Regions from separate parts of the Chryseobacterium mulctrae genome, predicted to be linked through region 4. Evidence: riboswitches for the same ligand, from Rfam matches in the RefSeq annotation. Region 4 holds a riboswitch; each other region holds the start of a gene.
The links. Region 4 has a riboswitch for cobalamin ahead of metE (5-methyltetrahydropteroyltriglutamate--homocysteine S-methyltransferase). Riboswitches for the same ligand answer to the same signal wherever they lie in the genome.

Region 1 (5,973 bases), 3.6 Mb from region 4:
GATCAACTTGCGGAAGGTCATGCTTATTATTCTGCATCAGGTTTCAGCGTCAGTCCTGATAATTCTAAAATGATTTACGGAGTTGATGATGTTTCAAGAAGACAGTATAAATTATTTTTAAAAGACCTTACTACCGGAAAAACGACCGATTTAGGAATTAAAAATACAACAGGTTCTGCAACCTGGGCAAATGACAACAAAACCATTTTCTACACCGGAAAAAATCCTGAAACGCTTTTAACGGAGAAAATTTTCAGACATTCTTTAGGAACTGACCCCTCAAAAGATGTGTTGGTATACGAAGAAAAAGACAAAACCAATTATATTGGCGTAGGAAAATCGAAGAACGAAAAAATCATCATGATTGTTTCTTCGGCAACAACTTCTTCAGAAACAAGATACATCAATGCAGATGAACCGAATGCAACGTTCAAGGTTTTCCAACCAAGAATGAAAGATGTTTTGTATGATGTAACTCCTTTAGAAGACAAGTTTTTGATCACAACCAATAAAGACGCCCTCAATTTCAAAGTGATGGAAACTCCTTTGGATAAGACAGGCGTTGAAAGCTGGAAAGATTTCATGCCACACAGAAAAGATGTTTTGATGGAAGGAATCAGTGAATTTAAAAACTATCTGGTTTTCAGTGAAAGACAAAACGGACTTTCGCAACTGGTTATTTTGGACAGAAGAACCAATAAACGGGAATTCTTAAAATTTGATGAACCAACTTACACGGTTTATCCATCAGGAAACCCTGAATATAATACAGATTATTTCAGATTCGGATATACTTCGATGATTACTCCAAGTTCACAGTACGAGCAAAATTTACAAACAGGAAAAAGAACTTTACTGAAGCAGCAGGAAATTTTAGGCGGTTATAATAAAGCTAATTATGTTACCGAAAGACTTTTTGCCACTGCAAAAGACGGTACAAAAATTCCGATTTCCATCGTTTATAAAAAAGGATATAAGAAAGACGGCAAAAACCCACTTCTACTCTACGCTTACGGATCGTACGGAAACTCAATGAATGCGACATTCAGCAGTACAAGACTGAGTCTTTTAGACCGAGGCTTTGCTTTTGCGATTGCACATATTCGTGGTGGACAAGAAATGGGAAGACAATGGTATGAAGACGGAAAAATGATGAAAAAGAAAAACACATTTACCGATTTTATCGATGTTGGAGAATATTTAGTTAAAGAAAAATACACTTCACCAAAACATTTGTACGCTCAAGGAGGAAGTGCAGGTGGACTTTTAATGGGAGCTGTTGTCAACATGAAACCAGAACTTTGGAATGGAGCCATTGCACAGGTTCCTTTTGTAGATGTTATTAATACCATGTTGGATGAAAGTATTCCTTTGACAACGAATGAATACGATGAATGGGGAAATCCTAACAACAAAGAAGCGTATAATTATATGAAATCTTATTCTCCGTACGAAAATATTGAGAGAAAAAACTATCCGAACCTCCTTGTTACAACAGGATTGCATGATTCTCAGGTACAATATTTTGAACCTGCAAAATGGGTAGCAAAATTAAGAGATTTAAAAACAGACAAAAATGTTTTATTCCTAAAAACCGATATGGAATACGGTCACGGTGGTGCTTCAGGAAGATTTGATTACCTGAAAGATATTGCTTTGGAATATGCATTTATGTTTAAACTGGAGGGAATTAGTAAATAATTTAGCTCACGCAGATTTAGCAAATTTTGCAGATTTTAATTTTAAATGAAAAACAAAAGAAACAAAAAGATAATATAGAAACTATGAGAAGAAAAATAGTTGCAGGAAACTGGAAAATGAACAAAAACGTCATTCATGCTCAACAATTAATGATTCAATTACTAAGCTATAAAAACAACAATACAACCAACTGTGAAGTTTGGATCGCACCGCCTTCTTTGTATCTAATGATGGCAAAAGATATCTTCGAAAAAAACGAAATCGGAGTTTTTTCTCAAGATATGAGCGAATATGAAAGCGGAGCTTACACAGGTGAACTTTCTGCAGATATGTTGGAATCCATAGATGCAACAGGTTCTTTGATCGGTCACTCTGAAAGAAGACAATATCACGGTGAGAACGACGAAAGCTGCAATAAAAAAGTAAAACTGGCTTTAGATAAAGGTTTAATTCCTGTTTACTGTAATGGTGAAACTTTAGAGCAAAGAAAAGCTGGACAGCATCTTGATGTTGTAAAAGCACAAACTGAAACTGCTCTTTTCACCCTTTCTGCAGAGGAAATCAAAAAAGTAGTGATCGCTTACGAACCAGTTTGGGCAATCGGAACAGGTGAAACTGCTACACCAGAACAGGCACAGGAAATTCATGCTCACATCAGAGGAATTATCGCAGAAAAATATGGACAGGAAGTTGCAGACGAAATCTCTATTCTATACGGAGGTTCTGTAAAGCCAGATAATGCGAGAGAAATTTTCTCTCAACCTGATATCGACGGCGGTCTTATCGGTGGAGCTGCATTGAAACTTGAAGATTTCTCAAAGATCATTGAAGGTTTTAATTAAGAAATAATTCATATTAAAAAAGTAAAGACATATCATTTGGTATGTCTTTTTTGATTAATTAAATAAAACAAACACTTAATAAACAACTATTATTCAACATAATTTGAAAATTATTAAATTTTCACTAAAACAATAATCAATTTTTAAATAATATCTTTGCAAAAGTTTAAGGTTGAACGCATGCGTTCATTAATAGGGAATCAAGTGAAGTAAAATAATTCTTGAGCTGTACCCGCAACTGTAAGCTATTCAACTTATTATTAAGTACACCACTGAACTTCAGGTTTGGGAAGGTTATAATAAGATGCAAGCCAGGAAACCTGCCTTAGATTAATTTCAACTTTCGGGAATAAAAGTTTATGAGATCAAATCTTCGGATATTTTTTCATGACTTTTTTTTCCTGCAGTGAAGTTTCGGGAACAAAACTTTAAATTTAATTATATCATGAAGAAAATCTATTTTCTTATTCTTGCATTTGTATTTTCATTTGCAATTGCTCAAACTGAAGGAGTTTTAGTACTCAACGAAGGCGGCGCCGGAAGCAATAATGCTGAAATTTCGTTGATCAATAATCAATCGGCACTTACCAACAATTATTTTAAACTTAAAAACAATAATGCAACATTGGGTGATACCGCTCAAGACATTAAAATTTTTGGCGATAAGATTTTTGTAGTTTTAAATATTTCAAACCAAATTAAAGTCATTAATAAATCTGATTTCACTTTAATTACAACAATTTCTACCAATCTTAACAATCCAAGATATATTGCTTTTAATGGGAACAAAGCTTATGTAACCAATTGGGGAAGCGGCAGTAGCACTACTGATGATTATGTAGCAGTGTTTAATCTTAACAATTATACTCACGAAACCAATATTCCTGTAGGAAATGGTCCTGAAAAAATCTTCAGCAAAAACAATAAACTCTATGTTTTATTGAAAGGAGGTTACGGATTGAACCATTTTATGGATGTCATCAACACTACAACCAATACTGTAGAATCGCAGGTAAATGTAGGAGATTCACCCAACAGTATTTTTGAAAAAGACAATTTACTGTACATTATGAGTTCGGGAGATCCTTACCTTCCAACTTCTTTCGGAACATTGACGGTTTATAATACAACAAGTCAGACTACGGTTTCGAGCACTACATTTCCGGTAGGGGTAAAACCATCTTATATGGATACCGACGGAACGAATATTTATTACATGAATGAAGCTTCAATCTACAAAACACCAATTGCTTCACCGTCAATTAACACCTCTCCAATTGCAGTTACACCCATTACCGTAAACAGTTATGGAACTGCATACGGATTCAATGTTGTTAATAATAAGATCTATGCAGCTGACCCTTCAGGATATGTTGCGGCGGGAAAAATTTATGCTTACGATCTGCAAGGTGCTTTATTGAATACTTTTACGGTAACTTCTTTACCAAATCAAATCATTGCTTACAATAATGCATCTCTTTCTACTATTGAAAGCACAAAAACATCAAAATTAATTGTATATCCAAATCCTACAAGTGACAGATTCTTTGTACAAGGCTTAAATTCTGGAAATATTCAGGTTTATGATGTAAACGGAAGAATCGTTATCAATGAAAAATACAATGAAAAAGGAATTAATGTAAGCGCATTATCTAAAGGCGTTTATGTCGTAAAAATCACTGATAAGAATATCAACTTCAACGAAAAGTTAATTATTAAGTAATTTTTAAAATGAAAAAGGCATCAAGTTTTCTATTTACTTTCATCGTTGCGCTGTATATGTCACAATTTACAGCCAACGATGTAAAGTTTTTTGTAGGTACAGGTTCAGAAACGGCATATTTTGTTGCCGATTTTAAAGACGGTACCGATGACAGATCATATGTTTGGGGGGTAAAATTCAATCCCGGGCAAAATATTACCGGCCCGCAAATGCTTCAGATGATAAAAACTGCAGAACCTGCATTTGATTACGGAACAAGTTTCGGAGGAGGATTTTTAGATAAAGTTCAATTTAATGACCATTCTGCACAGTCCGTACCCGATTATTGGAGTTTATGGGCAGGTGATAACACCAATGGTTGGTCTATGGCAGGATGGATGAACAGCGGAACCATCTCAAACGGAGAATGGTATGGCGCAAGTTACGGTTTTAGCAATCCTACAGCTGAAGCTCCTGCAACAGCGATTCCTGCTTATAGTTCATTATGGTATAATTCTTCGCAAATCATCAATTGGATCGGAACGGGAACCAATAAAAGTTTAGTGGTTGTAGATTTTGGAACCGATAATTCTAACGGAAACGCCAATTCTTTTGTTTTTGGAATTCAGTATAACGGAACCATTACTGCGGAACAAGCTTTACAGTTAATTGATGCACAATCAAGCACATTTAGTTATACTTCTACAGCGAATCAGGTTTCATCTTTATCATTAAATTCTTTCTCAGGAACAGCAAGCGGAACAAATACTTGGAAGTTATACAAAGGAACCAATTTGTCAAACTGGAAAACGAATACTAATCTTTCAACAATCACTTTAAATAATAACGATTGGTTTGGATTAAGTTTCGGAACAAGAAGACCTTTTACTCCAACAGAAGCCAATGTTAATTTAAGTGTTTCTGATGCTGCAAAACAAAGCTTTAAAATTTATCCAAATCCTGCGAGTGATTTCGTGATCATTGAAACTCAGGATAACATTAAAGACATCAACATCTACTCTGTTTCAGGACAAAAAGTTTTGAATACTCAGAATAGGAAAATCAATATTCAAAGTTTGAAATCGGGAGTTTATTTGATTGAAATTAAAACAGACAAATCAATAACGACTCATAAGATTATCAAAAAATAATTCAACATAGAGCATCTTTATGATGCTCTTTTTTTCACTTTAAAATTCATCAATGAAAAAATCAATACTTCTTTTTTTAATTTTTATATTCCAATTTTCATTTGCTCAACTTACAGAAAATGATGTCAAATTCTGGGTTGGTACTGGTTCTAAAAAAGCTTATTTAATTGCAGATTTTAACGATTCAGACAATCCTACTTCTTATGTTTGGGGCTATAGATTTGATTCTACCACTTTAACAATGGAAGATCTAATCAATGCAATCGACGCGGCAGATTCTAAAGTTACCGCAGAAGTACCGAGCGGTTTTTTATATAGTTTTGATTATAATCACCACGTTCCAAGTACAGATGATTACTGGTCGACTTGGTCGGGAACTGCTTCAAATAACATGACCACGAATAATGGCGTCAATAATGATCCGTTAGTTGACGGTAAATGGTACGGAATGTCTTATGGATATGGTTTTACACCGGGAACAACATTCGGTCCGCCTTCCACTCCGGTTCCAGCTTACAATTCTGCTTGTTTTAATTCATCTCAAATTATTAATTGGATCGGAACAGGAAGTAATAAA
Region 2 (5,973 bases), 3.1 Mb from region 4:
AAAATGGTAATATGCAATACAAAGTAGTGGAATTATTTTTAAAATAATTTTAAATAACTGAAAATCAGGTTAATAATTTTTATTCATGATTTTGTGCTATTATTAAATATTAGAAATAAACTGAATATTTGAGCTTAAATTTTTATATTTGTTATAGATTTTTCGGGTTTTAATTTGAAAAATTATAAAAACTACCAACCATGAATTACAAGAAATTTCTAATGACATTCGTTCTTTTAGGAGGACTTTGTAGTGCGCAAAATTATTTTGAGTTAGCCAATGTTTCCAAAAGTTTTAATGTTGTTGTCAACATGGTGACGTGTACTGAAAGGAAATGTAGTGGGAAAGCAACATTTGATCTTTACGATAAAAATACAATGAAGAAATATCAAAGTTTCTCTTCAAGTGATTTTTATTTAGATTTAAATGAAAACCAAAAACCTGTTTTTGATTCGTTGAAAAATTCGGTCGTTTTTGATGATTTTAATTTTGATGGAGCGGAAGATCTTGCCATTAGAAACGGAAATACCAATCATCAAAGTCCTTTTTATGAAGTATATTTGAATGATAATTCTAAACAGCAGTTTGCGTTGAATGATGAATTGACAAATCTTGTCCGTTCGAATTCCGGAATGTTTAAAACAGATTCTGAACGTCAGCGAATTATTGCTTATCAAAAAAATGGATGTTGCTGGAATCTTACCTCAGAATATTTATTGGTTCCCGAGAGAGGATTATTAAAAGTATTAGAATTTGAAGAAGACACGAGAGATCCTAAAAAAGTGACAACCGTAAAAAGAGAATTTATAGATTATAAGTGGTTTGCAAAAACGACAATCTATCCTAGAGAACGATATTTTAAAGAAGAAAATGAAAATACAGAAAGAAATTGATTTTATCCTCGCAGTAGACGCATTAAAAAATGTGCAGAGAAGAAATTATAATGCAGATGATTCCAGAAGAGAAAACACGGCCGAACATTCGTGGCAGATTATTATTTTAGCCCAAATTCTTTTTCCTTACGCCAAAAACAGAGCCGATATAGATTTGTTGAGAGTCATCAGAATGCTGTCAATTCATGATTTGGTTGAAATTGAAGCAGGTGATACTTTTCTTTTTGACGAAGCAGCGATGGTTGGGAAATTTGAAAGAGAAAAACAATCTGCCCAAAATATTTTCGGAATTTTAGACGAGCCGATCCGTTCAGAATTTTTTAATCTTTGGCTTGAATTTGAAGAAGAACAAACTCCCGATGCCATTTTTGCTTGCGCCATCGACAGAATTATGCCTTTCATTCTTAATTCTTACACCTCCGGAAAAAGCTGGACTGAAGCAAAAGTAACGGAACTTCAAATAAGAAATATGCTTGAAAATGCAATCAGCAGAGCTTCTGATGAAATGGGAGAGGCTTTTCAGACCTTACTTAACCTAAGTTTGGATTCTGAAAAAGTTTTGAGATAATTTTTATTCCCACAGATTTCGAGTCGATTGTCTGAAATTTATTTTTAGATAATTTAATAAAATGAAAAAGTTTCGGCGGGCCTTTGGCCCGCCGAAACTGCTAAAAAACATTTGAATTTAATGTTGAATTTCGGCGACCGAAGGTCGCCGAAATTCTTTATCTATAGTATTTGAATTGGTTTCTTAAATTCATCAATCGCCACAAAAGTAAAATCTCCCACAATAGCTTTTTCCCTTTCGTAAGAATACATTTGCTCGGTGTAGATCTCAACATTCACTTTCATACTTGTTTTTCCAACGTGTGAAACTTTTCCGATAAGCTCTACAATCGTTCCTGCTGGAATTGGTTTTTTAAAATCGATTTTATCGCTACTTACGGTTACTACACGTTTTCTTGCAAATCTTGTTGCGGTAATAAAGGCAACTTCATCCATCAATTGCATGGCTGTTCCTCCGAAAAGAGTATCGTAATGATTGGTGGTATTAGGGAAAACGGCTTTGAAAATTCTGGTTTCCGATGATTGAATTCTTTCTTCTGTAGTCATATTTCATTATTAATTAAAGCGAAAATGAAATGATATTGGAACCAACAGAATTATTCAGGAACATGAAATTCCTGAAAAGACTATAAGATCAATCAACTTCAAATCGCGAAAGTTTTTGTCTAAAGAAATAGGCAGGTCTCCTGACTTGTAACATCTTTATACCTTCCCATGCCTTTGCACAGTGGTTTTTATAAAGACTTCGGTTACTTACAGTTGCGCGACAGTTCGTGATTTTCACACGATTCCCTTTTAATCTGTAGTTAAACAGAACCAATTTCCTGAAAAGTATTAGCATGAAGCGATACGCCAAAAGCTAAAGACTTTTCGGGTGCAAAAATAAGAATAATAAAAGAATATATGGTAAAGAATTATTCCGGGTTGCTGTAAATAATCTGGCTGATTGCTCTTCCTTCCTTAATTGTCCAGAAAGTAGTGTATCGGTGTTCACCCGAACCATTGATCATATAAAGAAAAATATGATCATCATCGATTGAAGTTACGCCCATATTATCGAAATCCATAGTAGGATCAAACATATTTTTAATCGCTTCTCTTACAAAAACAGAACCTCTTCCGGGTTGTTGTACTCGAACTGATTTTATTTCTTTTAAATCTTCAGGAAGTTCTTTTCCGAGTCCCCAGGTTTTTTGTTTGTCTATTTTAACGATATTTCCTTCTGCATCTTTTTCCTGCTTTTTAAATTTTGCACTTGACGGATAAATGTCAATCACCACTTTCGTTCTTTGAGCAGTCGGTATTTTCTGATTATTATTGTCGGTAAAAGTAATCGATCTTCCGTTTTTAGATAATACCGGAGTAAATTTCGGAAGCTGATCGATAAATGCAATACGACCTTTGTTTACCATTCCTTCTTTATTAAGACTGTCATATCTCACAAAAGGCTTTGGAAGCTCTTCTTTTTCAGGATATTTTATCCAGATCCATTCAGTTTCTCCGGGAGCGGGTTTTACATAAACAAAAACATCCCCTCTTTTCATCCTGATTTTGTCAACAATTTTACGGTAATCTTCTTTGTGTACACGCACCATTGCATAACCTTCTTCGGCTTTTACTACGCCAAAAGGAACTTTATTCTGAGCATTGATCAAACTAAAAGAAAAAATACAGAATAGCGATAAATAGATTGCTTTGTGGATGAAAGTCATGATAAAAAGAATATTTATAGCTCAAAGATATAAATTAAATATTTTTTGGAAGATAATTAAACCTTTTCAATTCTGTTAAATCTTTAATTGATTTTAAATGACCATCAGAAAGAAGAAAAATATCATTTGAAATATCTAAAACATCATGATATTGATGATCTGAAATAATAAAGCCTTTATCAGTTTGTTGTTTAATAAATGTTTTAATTTCGGTTACTACTTTTGGCGAAAGACTGTGAAACGGCTCATCCAGCAAAATGAATTCTGCTTTAGAATAAATAATCAGCAAAACTTCTACAATTCTAAGTTCTCCTCCTGAAAGTGTATTCGGAGTCTCATTTAAAAATGGTTGAATGAATTCAGATTGAGAAATTTTTGTACTGTTTTCTTTATCACAAAACAAATCTATAAGATTTTTGATCTTTATATTTCTCGGTAAAAATGAATATTGAGGTAAATAAGCAATTTTGTTTTTTCGGTCAAATTGATTTTGTAAAATCGTATTGTTGAGCTTTATATATTGTGTATCACCTTTTATCGATCCAAAAATAATTTGAAATAAAGTTGACTTTCCCGAACCGTTTCTTCCTAAAAGCCCGGAAATATTCCCGGTTTCACAGCTTAAGTAAATGTCTTTCAAAATATCTTTTTCACCAAAAGATTTTGTAATGCTGTCGATATGAAGCTTGCTCATAGAATAAATGAAATAAGTTTTAAAATACAACCAAAAACAACTGTGATCATCCAAAGTGATATTCTTGAAAATCCAAAGTTAGCATAGAAAAGATATTCGTTTTTCAATCTTAATTCATAGATAAAATAATGCATCAACGGGAAAATAAATAAAAAACCAAAGCTGAAGTTTTTAAAATTTATTCCTGCAGGAAAGGAGGTCAACAAAGAAAATATAATTCCCGGAATGAGAAGTTTCCTGTAAAAGATCCACAATATTTTAAGATTGACAAGCATTTTCAAAAATAGAAATAAAAATAAAAAGAGAGAATCAAATAATGATGCTCTCTTTTGTTTGCAATTAATAATTTAAAAGCCTTGCTTTCACATTATTTTTTTCAATAATATTCCTTAATTCTATAATTTCACTTTGTGAAAAGTATTTTTTCGGAACCATATTCATCGTCGTTTTACTTTGATAAATCAAAAACCAGTCTTTGGTTTCTTTTACTCTGTGGACTGTATTCCATGTAAAATCGCCATCAAATGTTTCTCCTTTTGTCTGAACTTTTTCATCAGTGAAAGTATAAACAATCTCTTCCTGAATTTTCTTGTTAGAGTAAAAAGCATTTTTCAAACGGAAATAAGAACGGATGATGATAAAAACAAAAACAGCAGCAAACCAAATCGATGCAGATTTGAAAATTTCCTTCGTATTATATTCAGCATTAGAAAAGTTTAACCCAAAAATGGCTAATATTATTAATGAAAAAATAATAATTCTTGGGAATGAATTTTTAATATTAAAATTCAGAAAATCCTTAAATGTGATATGAGTTTTTACAGTCATTTAAAATTAATAATCAATAAAATAATTTGATAAATCGTCTGAATATTCAAGCTTAAGCGACTTGTTCGCAACTCTTTGCTTCTTAAAATATTAAAAGTAAAGGATAATCTTTGCGTTGAAAATTAATTCAAAATTAAATCCTCTCCAGTTCGTCAGCATCAATCATTGTCTTAAACGTTCCATAATTTACCGTTACTTTATTTCTCGATATTTTTTCAATCGTTCCCACACTTGTACTTCCGGTAATTCTCACACGTTGCCCTTCTTTCATCCAGACAGCGCGGTCAGTTTTACGTTTTTCTTCGATTTTTTCATTGGTTTCGGTAATTTTTTCGATAACTTCTTCTTTCTTCAGCTGTTGGGTAATTTTTCTTTTTACCACTTGAAGACGCTTAGATTCATCTTTATCTGCACCAATCTTTCTGAATTTTTCCTGCTCCAGAATTTTTACGAAATCTTTCACCACATCTTTCCTCGATTTTCCTTTTACATAGCTGTCAATGAAAGATTCAATCTTGGTTCCGAACTGAAGTTTCCGATGCTCATCTTCGTACAATTTCTGAAAATTAAATAGCTTTTGCTGTAGCTGTTCGTTTAGCTTTTGCAGATTATCACGCTTATCTTCCACCGATTCTTTTCTTTCGGCAAGATCAGTTTTCAGTTTTTCAACTTCGTATTTTTCCTGTTGAAGCTTTACAATCGTTTTATCTAAATTCACAATATCATGTTCCACTTTTTTCTTCGCAGAATGAATGATAAATCTTGGGATTTTATTCTTTTCAGCAACTTCAAAAGTAAATGAACTTCCGGCTTGTCCGATTTCCAGTTTGTACATCGGTTCAAGCGTTTCTTCATTGAAAAGCATTGCCGCATTTTGCGCATTAGGAAGCTCTTCCACAACCAATTTGATATTCGTGTAATGCGTTGTAATGATCGCAAAACTCTTCTTATCATAGAAAAACTCAAGGAAACTTTCAGCCAAGGCGCCACCCAATTCAGGATCAGAACCGGTTCCGAATTCGTCGATCAGTAAAAGCGTATTTGCATCGGCTTCACGGATAATCCCGCCCATTTTCTTTAATCTTGAAGAATAGGTCGAAAGATGATTTTCAATAGATTGATTATCCCCAATATCGGTCATGATTTTATCAAAGAAAAACATCTCAGATTTCGGATGCGTAGGAACCAAAATTCCACTTTGAATCATCAATTGAAGCAATCCTACAGTTTTCAGCGTAATAGATTTTCCTCCAGCATTCGGTCCGGAAATACAGATAAT
Region 3 (5,973 bases), 470 kb from region 4:
TGCTTTGGCAGGTTACGGACTTTTTATTGATATTTCTTTAGGTGTTGCAGGCCCGATAATCGGAAGTGTTGCCGATTTTTTCGGAATGCAGTTTATCTTTCCGTTCAGTGCGGCAATGGTTTTCATCGGATTGGGACTGGCTTATTTCTTAAAGAAAAAATCAAACGTAAAGAAACTGAATGAGGCTTAAATTTAAACTGAATTGGGTTTAAATAAGATTACTCTTTTGCTGTATAAACAAAGCAACCAGCTTCACTTGGATGGTCTAAAACCAAATCTTCAGGGTTTTCATTTTTTAAAGTCATTAAAATCATAAAATCTCCTGCTGCTCCCATGATAAAGAAAATCCCAAAGCACAAAAGATAAAAATTGCCCGTAACGATTGCCCAAACTGAAGGTATAAAACCCAGAATAATTGCAGGCATTATAACTCCTATTCTATAATATTTTAGCTTTAAAGGTTCTTTGCAATGACAATAAGGGGTAAGATATTGCTTCATAAAACCAAACTTTATTGATTTAAAACCGTTTTTACAAAAAGGCAAAAAAGTAAGTCCGTGAATAAGTTCATGTAAAACAATTCCCAAAACGATAAAAAACATGGGAATAAATCCACTTAAGAAAGTATACTTTTCTATAAGTCTCTTAAAGGTTGCTGTAAAATGCTCGAAACTGAACTGATATTGCCAAAGAAAAACATAAGGAATTAGAAAAACAACACACGAATACAACAATATTTTCAGCGAATAAATATTTGCTTTCTTTAAATCAATCGTCAGTTTTTTCTCAGTGTAATTTTCCATCAATCAAACATTTCAGGTTTAAAAATAATTAAATTAAACAAGAAAGGCTGCAAAAAATATTGCAGCCTTCTCTATTCTTAATTAAGACTTATTATTGTCCCATCATTTCTCTGATACGTTCCTGCATCAATTCCTGATCTGAAAGTGCATCCCATCCGAAAACAGCAATCATCACAATATTTAAAACAAGATAAAGTGCGCTAAGGATCAAACCAATAATACAAAGAATTCTTCCGGTATTAAGGTTATTGTAATCAGAATATAAAGTTGGATTACTTTGGTACAACGCATTGTCTTTTTTGTAAAGTACAAGTCCGATAATTCCGGCAATTAGCCCCAAAACACCGTAACAACAGCATCCGACGATAGAAACAATTCCTAAAACAAGTACTGCCGTAGCATTAGGTAATTTTTGTTGATTCATAATTTGTTTTTTTAATGTTTAGTTTAAATGAATAATAAAATGTTTATAAAAGTAAGAAAAAACCATGATCAGTGAATTAATTATTGCTAAAAAAATTAAAATCTGTCCATAATTTCTTTTTTTGTCGATAAAATTGATGCCAACAAAGCAGAAAAACAGCAATAAAGTGTACACTGCCGGAAACATTTGAAAGGCTTCAGAAAACTTTCCCTGAAAAACCATCAAAATTGCCCGCTGACTTCCACATCCGAAACATTCAATTCCCAAAAACTTTTTGCTGGGACAAGGAAGCATAAAATCTTCTATATGCATTGCTGTCTTTTAAATTCGCTCCTAAAATTAAGAAGAAATTTTCGCTCTAAGGTATTGATGAGGAAAAAAAGATTCTTCTTTCATTTCAAAAGAACCCTGAACTGCCAAATAAGGATTTCGCAAAATCTCTCGTGCTACAAATATTAAATCGGCTTCATTGTTTTGTAAAATCTCTTCTGCCTGTTCAGTTTTCTTAATCAAACCTACTGCTCCTGTTTTCACATTTGCCTGATTTTTTACAGCCGAAGAAAACGGAACCTGATAACCATCAAAAACAGAAATTTTTGCGCCATGAATATTTCCACCACTCGAAACATCTACCAAATCGACATGATGATCTTTTAAAATTTTTGCCAGTTCTACACTGTCATCAATATCCCAACCGTTTTCAGCATATTCTGTTCCTGAGATCCTTACAAATAGTGCTACATTTTCATTGAGTTCTTCGTTGACTGCATCTACAATTTCCAGTAAAAACCTTATTCTGTTTTCAAAACTTCCACCGTACTCATCGGTTCTCACATTAGAAAGCGGTGACAAAAACTGATGAATAAGATAACCATGTGCCCCGTGAATTTCAACAACATCAAAACCTGCTTTTACTGCTCTTTTCGCAGCATTTTTAAAATTTTGAATCTGTTCTTTTATTTCTTGTAAACTCAAAACGTGCGGAATTCTTTCTGTCGGATGATACGGAATCGCACTTGGTGCAAGAGTTTCCCAACCTTCTTCCAAAGAGATTTGTTTATTTTCCCAAGTAGAACCTTTTCTTCCAGCATGAGCAATCTGAATTCCTATTTTGCTTTCTGAATTTTTATGAACGAATTCTACAATTTTCTGAAGTTCTGCAGCTTGTTCGTCATTCCAGATTCCCATGCAGTGATTGGTAATTCGGCCTTTTGGTTCTACCCCGCTCGCCTCAACGATGAGAAGTCCTGTTCCGCCTTGAGCACGACTTCCGTAATGCACAAAGTGAAAATTATTGGCAACCCCATTTTCTGAGGAATACATACACATTGGAGACATTACCCAACGGTTTTTAAGCTCTACATTTCTAAATTTTATAGGAGAATATAACATTGAATTATTTTTAAAGAATTAAAAATACAAAATCTGGCAAGATTATAACGTATTGCCCACGTCACTAAAAAGGTTTACTTTTATGCCCCTTTTTTACGGAGACAAAAAATGAAAAAAGATATAAAAATCGATTACGAACATTTCAAAGGCAGGAACGAACTTTCAGAAGTAGAAAACAGCCTTTTTGAAAAAGCAATTCAGGCGAGAGAAAACGCTTATGCACCTTACTCCAACTTTTTTGTAGGTTGTGCTGTTTTGTTGGAAAATGGTGAAATTTTCTCAGGAAACAACCAGGAAAATGCAGCTTTTCCTTCCGGGCTTTGTGCAGAAAGAACTGTTCTTTTTTGGATTGGAGCTAATTTCCCAGATCAAAAAATTAAAAAAATATTTATCGTTGGTGGACCAAAAGAATTTTCAGAGAAAAACCCACCAATTCCGCCATGTGGAGCTTGCCGACAAAGTATTATAGAATACGAAACAAAGCAAAACGAAAATATCGAACTTTATTTTTCTAACTTAAATGATGAGGTGATAAAAGTAACTTCTATCAAAGATTTGCTTCCATTTTATTTTGATGGAACATTTTTATAGAAACCTCTCACGGACTACACAAATTAGCACAGATTATTGAAAATATAATCTGTGTTTTTTTATCATAAAGAAACCACTGAAAAAGAAATATAAAGAATGTGAAACTGTTATTTTCTTAACTTTTGGAAATAGTAAAGTCTAAAAATATTTTGTTTCTTTTACAGTGAAAATCTTCTAATTTAAATCAATTGTAAGGTTTTACTTTAGCTTTAATAAAATTTAATCTTTCTTTTCAAAAAAACTATATTTGCAAAAATTTTGGTTTCCAAGAGATTGGAACTAAGAGGGAATTGGGTGAAACTCCCAAGCTGTCCCCGCAACTGTAAATCGCACAATCAATTTCTACAAAAAACCACTGCCAAAACGGGAAGGTGTAGCAAAGCGAAAGTCAGGAGACCTGCCGGAATTTTAATATTAATAATAGAATTGCTTTCGGAGGAAAGGCAGATATGACATGATTTTAAAAAGAGCATTAACCCTACTTTCAGTGTCTTCTTGCCTGACAATTTATTACAGTCAGGAAAAAAATATTGACACCGTATTTGTATTCGACAACCAAATGAAAAAGGTAAAACTTTTTCATTCTTTGACGACATTATCTCCTGCAGATATTCAAAAAAATTCTTCGAATCTTTCTGAGGTTTTACGATTTCAGTCGCCTGTTTATATTAAAGAAAATGGTCGTGGAGCTGTTTCTTCGCCTTCATTTCGGGGAACAACAGCACAACAGACTGCTTTTGTCTGGAACGGAATCAATATCAATTCTCAGTTTTTGGGACAAGGTGATATCAATAACATTGCGGTTTTCGGATATGACCAGATGGAAATAAAATCTGGTGGCGGAAGTGTTATCTACGGAAGCGGTGCGATTGGAGGAAGTATTCATTTAAATAATGATTTAAGTTTTAACCAAGGCTTTAAAGGAGTATTCAATTCTGAAGTTGCTTCGTTTGGAACTTATAATAATTTTTTGAAAGCAGCTTATAGTAACGATAAATTCAGCTTTAAAGTTTCAGGAAATTATTTGATCAGCCAAAATGATTATGAAGTTCCGGAAAAAAATAATTATATCAACAGAAACGGTAAGTTTTACAATACGACTTTCAATATAGGTACGGCATACAAAATTGCAGACAACCAGACAATTTCCTGGCAAAGCCAATTTTATGATGCAACTCAGAATTATAGAATTCTTGAAGAGAGTTTAAATAAAACCAAATATGAAGCACAAACTGTAAGAAGTTTACTTTCTTGGGATATCAACAAATCTAAAATTTCTAATAGTTTAAAAGCAGCCTATACAGAAGATAATTTTCAGTATTACGGAAATTTTGGAGAGCCTTATACAAGTGGTGGAATTAATAAAAATTACATTTTTAAAAATGATTTTAATTATTTCATCATTCCTAAACTGAATATCAATATCATCGGAGAATTTCAACAAAACAAAGGAGAAGGTTTAGGTGATTCAGGTATTAAGAACGTAAGTAGAAATATTGGTTCTGCTACAGGTTTATTAAGATTTTTGGCGACACCGAATCTACGATTTGAGGCAGGAATCAAACAAGATTTTGTTGAAAAAATTAATTCTCCTCTTCTCTACTCTTTTTCAGGAAAATGGAAAGCCAATAATTGGTACAGCTTAAATTTAAATTTTTCTAAAAATTTCAGATTTCCGTCATTCAACGATTTGTATTGGGAACCGGGAGGGAATATAAATTTAAAATCGGAGACTTCGGTTCAGGCAGATATGAATCATGAATTTAGTGTGGCTGGTTTTACTTTAAGCCTAAGTCCTTACTACATGAAAATCGATAATATGATTCTTTGGTTGCCTACTTCATTAGGTTATTGGGCAGCTTTTAATACCGATAAAGTAGAATCTTATGGTTTAGAATCTCAACTTAGCTATCAAAAAAGCTTTAATAAAAACCATTTTATAAAGCTCGTTGCAGGATATATTTATTCAAAATCCGTAGATTTGGAAAATCAAAAGCAGCTGATGTATGTTCCTTTACATAAATTTTCATCGAATGTAGATTATCAGTATAAATTTCTGCGTGTTTATGCACAGGGAATGTTTAACGGTTTAACCTACACTACCTCAGATGAAAGCAGAAAATATGCGATTTACCCATATTTTGTTATGAATGCAGGTCTTTCGGCAACATTAATAAAAAACTATACTTTAGGAATAAAAGTGAATAATATTACAGATACCGTTTACGAAACAACGGCATATTATCCTTTACCTAAAAGAAATTACAGTATAAACGTAACAATAAATTTTTAAATCAATAATATTATGAAATTAAACAGACTATTACAGTTTATTTTTGGATTCGTCCTGTTATTTTCGATTTCGTGTACATCAGATTACGAAGAAATAATTCCGGAAATAACTTACAATAACGGATTTCTTATCATCAACGAAGGTAACTTTGGAACACCAAATGCAGACGTTACTTTCCTTACGAAAGATTTAACCTTAATGCAGAATGATATCTACAAAGCAAAGAACAACAACGAAAATCTTGGTGATGTACTCCAAACAATGGTTTTAAACGGAGATAAAGCATATCTTTTACTGAATAACTCAAACAGAATTCAGATTGTAGACCGTTATACATTTAAAAAAACAGGAGAAATTACATCTCAGCTAAACAATCCTCGTTATATGGCAATTGCAAACGGAAATCTTTACGTTTCAAACGATAAGTATGGAGGAGCAAAGTTTGTAAATGTTTATAAATTGTCTGACAA
Region 4 (5,973 bases):
ATAATTCTGATTCCCGCTTTTTCCAAATCATTGACCTCATCACGAATCGCCAAAGCAATTTGTTTACAAGTCGTTGAACGAGGCTGATCGTCACGTACGAAAGACCATTGAAGAATCGTTACAGGTCCAGTCAACATTCCTTTTACCCATTTTTGAGTTAAAGACTGCGCATATTCCGACCAATAAATCGTCATCGGATTCGGTCTGTGAACATCTCCAAAAATTACCGGAGGTTTCACGCAACGGCTTCCGTAACTTTGAACCCAACCATTTTGTGTAAATGCAAATCCGGCCAACTGTTCGCCGAAATATTCCACCATATCGTTTCTTTCGTATTCTCCGTGTACCAACACATCGATCCCTATTTCTTCCTGCCAACGAATCGTTCTTTCGGTTTCCTGTTTCAATAAAGTATCGTATTGTTCGGCATTCAATTCTCCTTTTTTGAATTTTGAACGCCAGTTTCTCACTTCTTTCGTCTGCGGAAATGAACCAATTGTTGTTGTCGGAAACAAAGGAAGTTGCAACACTTCCTGCTGCGTTTCTTTTCTGATATTGAACGGCGAATTTCTTTGCGCGTCTTCTTTAGTTGTCACATCGACACGGTTTTTCACGCCCTGATTGTGAATTAAGGTTGAGGTTTTACGGTTCTCAATTGCTTTTTTATTTTCAGCTAAAACCTGTAAAGCATTGTAATCCGGATTTTCTGAAGCTAATTTTTTTAAATGAACAATTTCATAGACTTTTTGTTTAGCAAAAGCCAACCATTGCTTGATCTCAGGAGATAAAATTTCTTCGTTTTTTTCAGAATCAAGGTCGAAAGGAGAGTGGAGTAATGAACAAGAGGGAGCAATAAAGATTCTTTCCGAACCAATTTTTTCAACAGCTTTTTTTATAAAACTTAAAGACTGGCTGAGATCATTTTTCCAGATATTTCTTCCGTCAACAATTCCTAATGAAAGACTTAAAGTTTCAGGAATTGTGTTTAAAACTTCATCCAATTGTTCAGGATGACGAACCAGATCAATATGCAAAACATCGATCGGAAGGGTAGTTGCTAATGAAAGATTGTCTTTTAACCCTTCAAAATAAGTCGCAACAATAAACTTTAGTTTTGGGAATTGTTTCCTGATATCAGCATAAATAAACTGATAGGTTTCTTTCGCTTTCTCATTTATATCTAACGCCAAAAATGGCTCATCAAACTGAATATATTCTGCACCGTGATTTTCAAGTTCTTTTAAAATCTGAATATAAACCGGAAGTAAGTTTTGCGCTAGATCTAGTTTATCAAAACCTTCTTCTTTTTCTTTTCCTAATAATAAATAGGTCAGCAAACCGATGATCACAGGTTTTGCATTAATTCCCGCTTGTTTTGCGCTGATGAATTCTTTAATAATTTTATTGGAGAATAATTTAAAATCCTGATTTTTCTGAAATTCAGGAACGATGTAGTGGTAATTGGTATCAAACCATTTCGTCATTTCCATTGCGGTAATATCCAAACCATCTTTCTGAAATCCTCTTGCCATCGCAAAATATAGATCGAGTTCTGATTTTTTGAAAGCAATTTCCTGATAACGTTCCGGAATCGCTCCAACCATTAAAGTCATATCTAAAACCTGATCATAATATGAAAAATCGTTGCAAGGAATAAGGTCAATTCCTGCTTTCTGCTGCAGTTTCCAGTTGCTTTGAGTGATGGTTTTTCCGGCTTCTAATAATTCGTCTAAAACAATTTTGCCTGACCAATATTGCTCGCAGGCTTTTTTGAGTTCTCTGTTGCTACCAATTCGCGGATAGCCAAGAAGGTGTGTTTGCATTTCTTTAAAACTTTTAAATTAAATAATGATTTTAAAAGTTCTTCAGATGCTTCGTAATGCTCTCTTAGAAAGAAATTTTAAGGAATAGAGTAGATACAATAATGACGTAATTTATTCCTTTAATAAAAGGATTGGCTTAAACTTTTTTATTTTTTGACGCAAAGTTTTAATTCAATATTCTTTATATATTAAGAAAGCAAAGAGTTAATCAATAAATTGATTTTATGAAGCTAACGTTAACAATAAGCTTCATCAGCGATTCATCGCTATTCTTTGCTCCTTAAAATAATGCGTTTACAAAAGAAAATCTTTGCGTTTAAAAATTAAAAAAATTAAAATTTAAACCCAAAATACATTCAAAAGTATCATCTGTTGATCCAAAAACTCCAATTCGCGAGAGCATTGATCATTCGGAACAGGCAGGTCTCCTGACTTGTAACAGTTTTTGTCATCCTTCCCGTTTTCACAGTGGATATTCTCGGACAAAAACTTTTGGTGTGTTACTTACAGTTGCGCGACAGTTCGTGATTTTCACACGATTCCCTATTAATTTACTTGAGTAAAACCTTTTCCGTTTGATGAAGTATGTGAAAGAACAATTTCTTTGGTAAAGATAGCGTTAAAGTGAATTGATTGGTTTTAATTTGAAAATAAAGGATATTGTTCTTTTTATTTTAATTATAAAAAATATTTATTCTTTAAATTTGAAAATTATAATCAAAAAAAAAATATTATTCTGTGGAAAGACTCGACGAAAAGGATTTACAAATACTAAGGATCCTCCAAAAAAATGCAAAACTGACCGTAAAAGAGTTAGCTAAAGAAGTAAATCTTTCAACATCACCTGTTTTTGAACGTGTGAAAAGATTAGAACAAGAAGGATATATTAAGCATTATGCAGCCGTTTTGGAAGCTGAAAAACTTAATCGTGGATTTACCGTTTTTTGCCAAATTAAACTCAAAATTCATGACCGTTCCGTAGGAAACCAATTTGTGGAAGATATTCTGCAGATTGATGAGGTGGCAGAATGTTATAATATTTCAGGCGATTTTGATTTCTTACTGAAGGTTCAGGTAAGAGATATGAAGCATTATCAGAATTTTGTTTTTAATAAATTAGGAAGTGTAGATTCTATCGGAAGTACACACAGTACTTTTGTGATGGCGGAAGTGAAGAATATTCATGGAGTGAGTATTTAGAAAGAGGACTATTTACTTTTATTTACATAAATGATTTCCGGTTTTTTACCATCTAAATCTCTTTTTGATCTCCCCAATAATCCAATTTCCATATCATTAGCAGATTCATTTTGAATCTCAGAAGGAGAAACATAAGTATACATTCCATATCCGTGACCTGAAACAATCCAACCTTCAGTTTTTGTTAGATGAATTGTATTAAAATCTCCTGCAGGACCACCGGCGAAAACTGGTCCAAATTCTTTCATCATCACCATAGCTTCATCATTGATATTTTTAACTTTAGTTATATCATCAAATATGATATAAGTTCCGTTTTTAAAAAGAACCCAATCCTGAAATTTAGGGTTTATTGCTAATTTCACATTTTCTATCAATTCTTTATCATTCATTTGTTTTGATTGGCTTTGTTTAGGCTGATTAGTTTTAAAAACAGTTTGATTAATCTCATTATTCCCATTTTTCGGGTTACAAGAAGATATTAAGATTAAAATAGGAATGAAATAAGTGATTTTCATGATTAATTTTTCGTAAAAATAGAACTTAATTTAGAAACAAATAATGAATAATTATTAAAAAAATATTCATTTCAATAATAATTACTCACCTCTATCAAATTCAAATCAGGATCTCTGAAATAAACCGATTTAATCTTTCCGGTTGCCCCAGTTCTTTCTACAATTCCTTCGATGATTTCTATATTTTTCTGTTTTAGTTCTTCTAAAACATCCTCAATATTGGTTTCTGCGATAAAACATAGATCGGCTGAACCTGAAGTTGGGTATTCAGCTTTCGGTTCGAATTCTTTTCCTTTTTGATGAAGATTTATTTTCTGATTTCCGAAGGTCAGTGCTTTTCTGTTGTCTCCAAATATTACAACTTCAAAACCTAAAATGTTGGTGTAGAAATCTATCGTTTTATCAATGTCTGCAACGGTTAAGACAAGATGGTCTATGTTATTTATTTTCATTTTTTAAATTTTAAAACTCCCTTTTCATAAATATATTCAGTATCATTATTTTTAATCTTAATGTCTTCATTTCCGGGTTTTAGCAAAAGAGAATCAGAATCAAACTTAAAATGAATAGCGTTTTTCTTTTCGTAAATTTTAAGAACTTCAGTCATTGAGGTCTCCATATCAAAAGGCTCTAGATCAATGTTTCCAACGTATTTTACAGAATTTTTTTCAAGCAGAAAAACTTCGCCACCGAAAAAATATTCAAAAGCTAATTGACAGACGATGAGTATTTTGTTGTCAGACTTGTTCTTGTAAAAATGAGGTTGGTACAGATATGTATCTCCGCCACCTTGTCCTTTAAAAATGATCTCATTTTTATTATTCAACACCAAAAGTCTTTGTCCGTTATCTTTTTCTGTATCGGGAGCAACGGTTTTGCCATCTACAGGATTATAATATCCCGTTACAAATTTGGTCTGATTGTAAGAATAAGAGCTTATCACCTCAAATCCTTTTATCTTCACATTAGAAATACTATCTGGTTTAAATTCTAAGTAATCAATTTCTGAATCTGAAATTTTCACATCAATATTTACATTTTCTGGTTTAGAACTTTGAACTGATGATGGTTTCTCAGATTCTTTAGTGCAATGAACTAAAGCTAATGAACATAATGAAATTAAGAAGTATCTTTTCATTTTTATTTAATCAATTTTTGTGTTTTTGCAATTTTAAAAGCTGAAAAAATAATTAAAACTGTGTTGGAAAACACTAAATAAAATCCAACTTTAAGCTGATTAAAATCTTCAAGAATGTCAGAACTATAAAAGAGAATCATTGAGGTTATCAAAAATAATATATTCAAGATTCCTAAAATCTTAATCAGTCGAACTCGTTTAAAAAGGGAAAAAACAAGCATGCAAATTGTTGAAATAAAAATAAACAAAAGACTTAACAAGGCATAAAATGATTGATCAGAAAATACCGAAGAATCTAATTTTGTATCCTTATTTACAAAACCTAGATCTAGTAATCCATAAAAACTGTAAGTGAATTTTTCTTTACTTTCCTTAATATTTTCTTTTCGGTCCTCAAGCGATTTTTGCAAAAGTTTTTCGTTGCTATCTTTAGATACATTATTTTGTGGTAAAACGTCTGAAATTACGGGATTCAATTTTTCAATAGATGAGTTTGAACAGGTGCGTAAAAAGGGAAGGCAAAACAATAAAAAGCTTAGTAAAATTAGGGTTCTTAGAGTAAAGATGTTTTTCATTGAGGTTATTTGATCTATTCAGTATCAATATACGTCAGTTTCGCTCCTTTAATAAACTCTTCCAAAGAAATATCTTTCGTAGATTTATCGTTCATCAATTCAAAAAGATAGGTTGAGGTTGTATTTAATCGAATGTCTTTTAGTGAAACTTTAAATCTCTTTGTTTTTATGTTTGAATTAAAAAAAGTCAGTTCAGAAGTATTGCTCAGCTTGATATTATTCACATCAAAAGAAGCTTTCGGGTCTTTCTGAAGCTTCAAAAACCTTTTCTGTGTTTTATCAGTTGACTCATCTAAAAACTTCTGCATTTGATAATCGGTTAAAAGCTGCGGATAAATCAGACCTTCTTTTAAAATTGTAGCCGTGATCTTATCGCCTTTATCATAATAAACTGTCTTATTATCAAACTGTATTACATTATCTTTTACAAGAATTTTACCTACAAATTTTTTATAATTTTTCTTTTTATAATCGGTTTTAAAATGCTCAACGATGGCAGCATCTTTCGTGCTCAATTTTTCATTTTTCTGGGCAAAAAAATTGGAAGAAAGCAATAGTGAAAGACCAATTGTGAATATAAATTTCATAATACTTTTGATTTTTGGATTTAAATATTTAAAGAATATTTTTAAGACGAAGATGCTGTAAAAGCATAATGGTTTTGGCATCTTTTATTTCACCATTATCAATCATAGAAAGGGTTTCATCAAACTGAAGCT

Region 1: another riboswitch for cobalamin. It lies ahead of FDY99_RS02950 (YncE family protein); the one in region 4 lies ahead of metE (5-methyltetrahydropteroyltriglutamate--homocysteine S-methyltransferase).
Region 2: another riboswitch for cobalamin. It lies ahead of FDY99_RS05030 (acyl-CoA thioesterase); the one in region 4 lies ahead of metE (5-methyltetrahydropteroyltriglutamate--homocysteine S-methyltransferase).
Region 3: another riboswitch for cobalamin. It lies ahead of FDY99_RS17615 (TonB-dependent receptor plug domain-containing protein); the one in region 4 lies ahead of metE (5-methyltetrahydropteroyltriglutamate--homocysteine S-methyltransferase).

Annotation. Positions count from the first base shown of each region.
Region 1 covers NZ_VAJL01000001.1:675,948-681,920, forward strand. Annotated here, with positions in the region: gene FDY99_RS02940 (S9 family peptidase) at 1-1,701, shown strand, start outside; gene tpiA (triose-phosphate isomerase) at 1,785-2,543, shown strand; cobalamin riboswitch at 2,696-2,885, shown strand; gene FDY99_RS02950 (YncE family protein) at 2,989-4,266, shown strand; gene FDY99_RS02955 (T9SS type A sorting domain-containing protein) at 4,275-5,396, shown strand; gene FDY99_RS02960 (T9SS type A sorting domain-containing protein) at 5,449-5,973, shown strand, end outside.
Region 2 covers NZ_VAJL01000001.1:1,145,327-1,151,299, reverse strand. Annotated here, with positions in the region: gene FDY99_RS05040 (XAC2610-related protein) at 201-893, shown strand; gene FDY99_RS05035 (HD domain-containing protein) at 871-1,461, shown strand; gene FDY99_RS05030 (acyl-CoA thioesterase) at 1,623-2,006, opposite strand; cobalamin riboswitch at 2,120-2,296, opposite strand; gene FDY99_RS05025 (SGNH/GDSL hydrolase family protein) at 2,375-3,172, opposite strand; gene FDY99_RS05020 (ATP-binding cassette domain-containing protein) at 3,207-3,866, opposite strand; gene FDY99_RS05015 (YcxB family protein) at 4,206-4,694, opposite strand; gene FDY99_RS05010 (endonuclease MutS2) at 4,828-5,973, opposite strand, start outside.
Region 3 covers NZ_VAJL01000001.1:3,786,436-3,792,408, reverse strand. Annotated here, with positions in the region: gene FDY99_RS17645 (MFS transporter) at 1-190, shown strand, start outside; gene FDY99_RS17640 (DUF3267 domain-containing protein) at 219-803, opposite strand; gene FDY99_RS17635 (CCC motif membrane protein) at 895-1,227, opposite strand; gene FDY99_RS17630 (DUF2752 domain-containing protein) at 1,246-1,539, opposite strand; gene namA (NADPH dehydrogenase NamA) at 1,567-2,619, opposite strand; gene FDY99_RS17620 (cytidine deaminase) at 2,728-3,210, shown strand; cobalamin riboswitch at 3,453-3,629, shown strand; gene FDY99_RS17615 (TonB-dependent receptor plug domain-containing protein) at 3,665-5,503, shown strand; gene FDY99_RS17610 (DUF5074 domain-containing protein) at 5,516-5,973, shown strand, end outside.
Region 4 covers NZ_VAJL01000001.1:4,251,804-4,257,776, forward strand. Annotated here, with positions in the region: gene metE (5-methyltetrahydropteroyltriglutamate--homocysteine S-methyltransferase) at 1-1,823, opposite strand, end outside; cobalamin riboswitch at 2,225-2,408, opposite strand; gene FDY99_RS19810 (Lrp/AsnC family transcriptional regulator) at 2,562-3,023, shown strand; gene FDY99_RS19815 (hypothetical protein) at 3,032-3,541, opposite strand; gene FDY99_RS19820 (VOC family protein) at 3,613-3,993, opposite strand; gene FDY99_RS19825 (hypothetical protein) at 3,990-4,679, opposite strand; gene FDY99_RS19830 (hypothetical protein) at 4,682-5,254, opposite strand; gene FDY99_RS19835 (hypothetical protein) at 5,269-5,841, opposite strand; gene nudK (GDP-mannose pyrophosphatase NudK) at 5,870-5,973, opposite strand, start outside.